Regions from separate parts of the Paenibacillus sp. ICGEB2008 genome, predicted to be linked through region 2. Evidence: a T-box and tRNA genes for the amino acid it is inferred to sense, from the RefSeq annotation. Region 2 holds a T-box; the other holds one or more tRNA genes.
What was found. A T-box is a leader RNA that pairs with one kind of tRNA and senses whether it is charged. The one in region 2 lies ahead of tyrS (tyrosine--tRNA ligase), so its partner is inferred to be a tRNA-Tyr.

Region 1 (3,377 bases), on a different contig from region 2:
TGACCGATCATCGAGGAATTATTCAATACGTAAACGATAAGTTCTGTGAGATTTCGCAATATAGTCGTGAAGAATTGATCGGGCAGGATCATCGTCTCATTAATTCGGGCTATCATACTCGAGCCTTCATGAAGAACCTGTGGACTACGATCCGTTCTGGTGAGGTATGGCAGGGAGAAATACGAAATCGTGCTAAAGATAACAGCTACTACTGGGTGAATACTACGATTGTTCCATTTATGGACGAGGAAGGTAAACCCTATCAGTACTTAGCGATCCGTAATGAAGTAACTAAATTAAAAAAAGTAGAGGCAGAGCTTCAGACCATGATGACGCAAGTCATGCAAATACAGGAGGAAGAGCGTAAACGTTTTTCAAGAGAGCTTCATGATGGGATTGGTCAAAGCCTGTTTTCACTTATTATTCAACTAGATAGCCAACTAGCTGAACAACCCAACGCTACTTTGGAAAATTTGCGTGCACAGGTAACCGATATCATTAAAGATGTTCGTGGCCTAGCGTGGGAACTTCGTCCCTCAGTTCTGGATGATTTGGGTGTCGTACCGGCCCTAAGAACTTATATTGAAAATTTCTGTTCGCATTACGGAATCGAAGTGCATTTTCAATGTACTTTACGTAAACGCCTTGATATCCGAAAAGAAATAGCAATCTATAGAATTGTACAGGAAGCACTGACGAATGTGGCTAAATACGCAGATGTAGCAGAAGCATACGTTGATGTAGAGGATCAAGACGAAATAATAAAAGTAACTATTCGGGATGAGGGTATGGGCTTCTCTGGAGAATCCAAAGGAGAGGGAGTTGGATTGTTCAGCATGGAAGAACGAGCTAGAGGAGTAGGCGGCTTCTTGAGCATGACCTCTGCTCCAAATCAGGGAACCTCCATACAGCTGACCATACCAGTGTAAAACCTGTGTACTAGATCAGTTATCGGTGTATACTCACTGCAGGAGCAGAAGGAATACACCGATAGCAAGGATTATCGATAGTCAACACTTTGTAGAATCTATGGAAGATAAACATACAAAAAAAGAGAGAGCTCTGTCCCCAGACAGGCTCTCTTTATTTATAAGGTGTCACCACTGAGGCAACAAGAATCCGCTATAGCAAAAAGCGGGTGATGGGAATCGAACCCACGCTACCAGCTTGGAAGGCTGGAGTTCTACCATTGAACTACACCCGCAAATCAGTATCGGGATGACACGATTTGAACATGCGACCCCCTGGTCCCAAACCAGGTGCTCTACCAAGCTGAGCTACATCCCGACATTATACATTTTTTAATAAATGGCGCGCCCTGAGAGATTCGAACTCCCGGCCTTTTGATTCGTAGTCAAACGCTCTATCCAGCTGAGCTAAGGGCGCATATTTAGTTCCATAATGAGCAGTCAAGGCGCCACCCAGATTTGAACTGGGGATGAAGCTTTTGCAGAGCTTTGCCTTACCACTTGGCTATGGCGCCGTATGGATAATGGAGCGGACGACGGGAATCGAACCCGCGACCCTCGCCTTGGCAAGGCGATGCTCTACCGCTGAGCCACGTCCGCAAAATATGGTGCGGTCGAGAGGACTCGAACCTCCACGGGGGGTTAGCCCACACGGACCTGAACCGTGCGCGTCTGCCAATTCCGCCACGACCGCAAAATAACTTATAAATGGTGAGCCATGAAGGACTCGAACCTTCGACACCCTGATTAAAAGTCAGGTGCTCTACCAACTGAGCTAATGGCTCTTAATGGCTGGGGATATAGGATTTGAACCTATGCATGACGGAGTCAAAGTCCGTTGCCTTACCGCTTGGCTAATCCCCATTAAATTAAGAATCAAAGGGCGGCCGATGGGGCTTGAACCCACGAATGCCGGAGTCACAGTCCGGTGCGTTAACCACTTCGCCACGACCGCCATATGATTATAAAAAGACTGGTGGAGGATGATGGATTCGAACCACCGAACCCGTAAGGGAGCAGATTTACAGTCTGATGCGTTTGGCCACTTCGCTAATCCTCCAAAATGGTGCCGGCGAGAGGACTTGAACCCCCAACCTACTGATTACAAGTCAGTTGCTCTACCAATTGAGCTACACCGGCACATTGCCAATTCCCACTTGAAAGGTGGCTCGGGACGGAATCGAACCGCCGACACGAGGATTTTCAGTCCTCTGCTCTACCGACTGAGCTACCGAGCCATGTTTTATTTTACAATTATATCATATAGTTTACACTATATGTAGTTAAAATGGCGGAACTGACGGGATTCGAACCCGCGATCTCCTGCGTGACAGGCAGGCATGTTAGGCCTCTACACCACAGTTCCAGAGGCATTTCCAACAGGAAATTAATTGCGGGGGCAGGATTTGAACCTACGACCTTCGGGTTATGAGCCCGACGAGCTACCGAACTGCTCCACCCCGCGACATCAAAGGTATTTCTTAATACTATTAATGGTGGAGGCTGAGGGGATCGAACCCCCGACCCTCTGCTTGTAAGGCAGATGCTCTCCCAGCTGAGCTAAGCCTCCATAATTATGACCCGTAGGGGATTCGAACCCCTGTTACCTCCGTGAAAGGGAGGTGTCTTAACCCCTTGACCAACGGGCCTTGCAAAATGAATTCTGATTTAATAATTTTGTGGCGGAGAGAGAGGGATTCGAACCCTCGCACCACTTACGCAGTCTAACCCCTTAGCAGAGGGTCCCCTTATAGCCACTTGGGTATCTCTCCGAGTAGCGGCAGAGGGGATCGAACCCCCGACCTCACGGGTATGAACCGTACGCTCTAGCCAGCTGAGCTACGCCGCCACCTTATATATAAAATTCAGAAGTATTGAAATATGGCTCCCCGAACAGGACTCGAACCTGTGACAACTCGATTAACAGTCGAGTGCTCTACCAACTGAGCTATCAGGGAATATTGGTGGAGCCAAGGGGGATCGAACCCCTGACCTCCTGCGTGCAAGGCAGGCGCTCTCCCAGCTGAGCTATAGCCCCAAACTTTTAGTCAATCTAGAAATGGTGGGCCTTAGTGGACTCGAACCACCGACCTCACCCTTATCAGGGGTGCGCTCTAACCAGCTGAGCTAAAGGCCCTAATTCATTAAATTTTATCATCCTTTAAAGGATTTTGCTTGGCGGCGTCCTACTCTCCCAGGACCCTGCGGTCCAAGTACCATCGGCGCTGGAGGGCTTAACGGTCGTGTTCGGGATGGGTACGTGTGGAACCCCTCCGCTATCGCCACCAAACATGAATTTGCCTCGCAAATTCTTCCGTAAGGTTATTCGGTTCATCACGGATTCTGTGAATGAATAGCTATACGCTTGTTGTATGTACTTCTACATACCTTCAAGGTTACACCCTGAAA
Region 2 (3,377 bases):
AAGCAGGCAGATAAGCAGCAATCGGTTTCATGGCTGAACCCGGCTGGCGTACCATCTGGGTAGCATAGTTCATTTGCTCTTTTTGGAAGTCCCGACCTTCCATCATACCGAGAATGGCGCCGGTTTTATGCTGAATCAGAATGGCCGCCGCTTGCTCGTCACCCTTGGTTTTACTTGTAGCAGAGAAGTTGTCATTATTTTCTGCAATTTGACGCATGGATTTGTACACGCTCTTATCAATGGTGGTATATACCATATAGCCGCCTGTGCGAAGCTGCTGTTCAGCTTCTTTGAGCATGTCGTTATCATCCTTGGTTTTGGTATCTGCACTGGCATTAGCTGCTTGACTCGGATTGGTGACAGACATGAGTGCCTGAGCAGCTTGCCGCTCTGTTTCCATCATAAGATATGGATAGGTGTTATAAGCCTTAACAGTGCGTGGTGCTAGAGATTTTTTGATATCAAAAGCCATCGCTTCATCATATTGTGCTTTATTGATTTTGTTCTCCTCCAGCATTCGGCTGAGCACCAGGTGCTGGCGGTTAATCGCTCTTTTAAATCCGGCTTCATTAAACTCACCTTTACCGTTGTAAGCAGAATAAGAAGAAGGGAGTTGCGGCAGACCTGCCAGATAGGCAGCTTGGGCTACATTAAGCTTGCCCAAATCATTCTCATTAAAAATACCTTTGGCCGCTGCTTTAATACCAAAGACGTTGTAACCGCTTGATCCGTTACCGAAAGGTACCTTATTGAGATAGGCTGTAATTATTTGCTGCTTGCTCAGGAAGCGCTCAAGGCGCAGAGATAGCAAAATTTCTTTGACCTTGCGGTCATCCGTACGATCAAGATTTAAAAAGACACGACGTGCAAGCTGCTGGGTAAGCGTACTCCCTCCAGTTTGTACGGATTCATGTAGTGCCTTTTGCTTCACAGCACGCAGCGTTCCCGACAAATCGACACCTTTATGCTCGTAAAAATGATTATCTTCAATGGCAATAACTGCGTCAATGACGAGCTGAGGAATCTCCTTAAACGTAACAGGTCTTCGATCTTCCTCGGTCCGAAGCTGCCCGATGGGAGAGCCATCATTAAAATAAGCGAAGCCTGTAATTGCATTTTTATCTACTTCCTGTAGAATCGTAGATCTGGAACGCACGGGCTCGTTTTTTACAATAGAAGCAACATAGCCAGCGGCGGTTCCCCCTGCGAATAGTGCCCCCATAAAACCGATGATGACGACCCACTTTATGACACGGCCGAGCCTTCGCATGGTTCTCCGTAAGCGGGAAGGCTTAGGCTCTGATACATTGTTTTTTTCTTCAACCATTAAGTCTTCCTCCTTTATAACAGCCATTATTATAGCATAAAATTACAAAATGAACCCATATGCTAAAAAGCCTGTCTTTTGGTGTCGTTGACTACATAAAAACAGTGTGTTATAAATAGGTCAAAGTAAATATCGTGAAAAGCGGAGAAAGACTTCAGTAGAAGGCGGAATCACGTTGTGCAGAGAGCCGATGGGTGGTGTGAATCGGTAGCGTCCCTCCTTTGAATTACCGTCTGGAGCTGTCTGGATGAATGGAAGCTTTTGCAGGTTTGCGAAGCTCTCCATAGTAATCCGGTACCGGGTGTAAACCCGTTATAGGAATGAAGAGAAAGAAACGTTGGTTTTTTGCATACGTTTCTTTAATTAGGGTGGTAACGCGAGTAGCTCCTTCTCGTCCCTTGGGATGAAAGGGGCTTTTTGGTTTGTTTAAATAGTAATTATTGGATGGAAAATAGGAGGGATTCAGGATGAAATGGGAAGAATTGAAGCCTGAGCAACAGGCAGAGGTAGAACGACAACTAGAAGTGATCCGTCGTGGAGTAGCGGAAATTGTACCTGAGGATGAGCTGAAGCGTAAGGTTATTAAATCGGTTGTTAGCGGCGAGCCACTTAAAATTAAGCTGGGTCTAGATCCGTCTGCACCCGATATTCATATCGGACATACGGTTGTTATGCACAAACTGCGCCAGTTCCAGGAATTAGGGCATCAAGTGCAACTGATTATCGGAGATTTTACAGGCAGAATTGGTGATCCGACAGGTAAATCGGAGACCCGCAAGCAACTGACTGAGGAAGATGTACAGCGTAATGCACAAACATACAAGGAACAAATTTTTAAGATTCTCGATCCTGAAAAGACAAAGGTATACTACAATTCCGAATGGTTAGGACCGATGTCTTTTGCGGATGTGGTAACTCTGTCTGCCAAAGTAACGGTTGCCCGTATGTTGGAGCGGGATGATTTTACAAAAAGGTACCAAAACGGCTTGCCGATCAGCATCCATGAGTTCTTTTACCCGCTGATGCAGGGCATGGACTCTGTGGCTCTCCAAAGCGATATAGAATTGGGAGGAACAGATCAAAAGTTTAATCTGCTGATGGGCAGAACCCTGCAAAAGGAATACGGAGTAGAACCGCAGGCAACCATTACATTGCCACTGCTTGAGGGGCTTGATGGCGTTCAAAAGATGAGTAAAAGTTTGGGTAACTACATTGGTGTGGATGAGGAGCCAAATGAAATTTATGGTAAATCGATGTCCGTTCCTGATGAGTTGATGCTGAAATATTTTGAGCTTGCAACGGATATTACCAATGAGGAGCTGGCAGAGCTGGCGAAAGGTGTTAAGGAGGGTTCGGTGCATCCACGTGATGCCAAAATGAAACTGGCCGGAACATTAGTGCGCATGTACCACGGTGAAGAGGCGGCAGAAGCGGCCAAGCAGCATTTTGTGACTGTATTCCAACAACGCGCGCTTCCTGATGACATTGAAGAATTCACCTTAACAGCAGATCAGTTAGAAGAAGGTGGCATTCGTGTGATCCAGTTGCTGACTCATCTAGGCTTTGCAGCATCTAACGGTGAGGCCAAGCGTAGTATTCAGCAGGGGTCGGTCAAAATTAATGAAGAGAAGTGGACCGATGTGAACGAAGCATACAAGCCGCAGGAAGGCGACATTGTACAGGTAGGTAAACGGAAATTTGCTAAAATCAAGCTTGGATAATTAAAATACATTTAAAAGCAGCGTTGAGATTGATCTCGTATCTCAGTGCTGCTTTTTTTATTTCTACCAAGCGAAAAGCCGTGGTAAACTTAGCACAAATAATCAAACAAATAGATACAGAGTTTTACATAATGAATACGTGGGTTGCCCAATGTGGGTGAAGGCTAGATAAATAACAAGTGTGGGGAAGGATTATATGGACTACTTTAAACGAATTCAGTGTGCGATTGAGTTTATTGAATTGAATCTCCGGGAAGATTTAAAAATTGCCGAGATTGCTTCACAGGCATACTTTTCAGCTTTTCATTTCCAGCGGGTTTTTCAGGCCA

Region 1: it has a tRNA-Tyr gene. The T-box ahead of tyrS (tyrosine--tRNA ligase) is inferred to sense a tRNA for this amino acid. The anticodon was not compared.

What each region holds. Positions count from the first base shown of each region.
Region 1 is NZ_AMQU01000036.1:185-3,561, reverse strand. It holds gene C400_RS0125660 (PAS domain-containing sensor histidine kinase) at 1-929, shown strand, start outside; tRNA gene C400_RS0125655 (tRNA-Gly) at 1,134-1,204, opposite strand; tRNA gene C400_RS0125650 (tRNA-Pro) at 1,214-1,287, opposite strand; tRNA gene C400_RS0125645 (tRNA-Arg) at 1,310-1,386, opposite strand; tRNA gene C400_RS0125640 (tRNA-Cys) at 1,413-1,483, opposite strand; tRNA gene C400_RS0125635 (tRNA-Gly) at 1,494-1,568, opposite strand; tRNA gene C400_RS0125630 (tRNA-Leu) at 1,575-1,662, opposite strand; tRNA gene C400_RS0125625 (tRNA-Lys) at 1,678-1,753, opposite strand; tRNA gene C400_RS0125620 (tRNA-Gln) at 1,758-1,832, opposite strand; tRNA gene C400_RS0125615 (tRNA-His) at 1,851-1,923, opposite strand; tRNA gene C400_RS0125610 (tRNA-Tyr) at 1,943-2,028, opposite strand; tRNA gene C400_RS0125605 (tRNA-Thr) at 2,033-2,108, opposite strand; tRNA gene C400_RS0125600 (tRNA-Phe) at 2,134-2,206, opposite strand; tRNA gene C400_RS0125595 (tRNA-Asp) at 2,258-2,334, opposite strand; tRNA gene C400_RS0125590 (tRNA-Met) at 2,360-2,433, opposite strand; tRNA gene C400_RS0125585 (tRNA-Val) at 2,463-2,538, opposite strand; tRNA gene C400_RS0125580 (tRNA-Glu) at 2,546-2,617, opposite strand; tRNA gene C400_RS0125575 (tRNA-Ser) at 2,649-2,740, opposite strand; tRNA gene C400_RS0125570 (tRNA-Met) at 2,744-2,817, opposite strand; tRNA gene C400_RS0125565 (tRNA-Asn) at 2,851-2,926, opposite strand; tRNA gene C400_RS0125560 (tRNA-Ala) at 2,931-3,006, opposite strand; tRNA gene C400_RS0125555 (tRNA-Ile) at 3,029-3,105, opposite strand; rRNA gene rrf (5S ribosomal RNA) at 3,142-3,258, opposite strand.
Region 2 is NZ_AMQU01000019.1:26,187-29,563, reverse strand. It holds gene C400_RS0117980 (transglycosylase domain-containing protein) at 1-1,327, opposite strand, end outside; T-box leader at 1,463-1,729, shown strand; gene tyrS (tyrosine--tRNA ligase) at 1,795-3,048, shown strand; partial or broken gene C400_RS0117970 (AraC family transcriptional regulator) at 3,245-3,377, shown strand, end outside.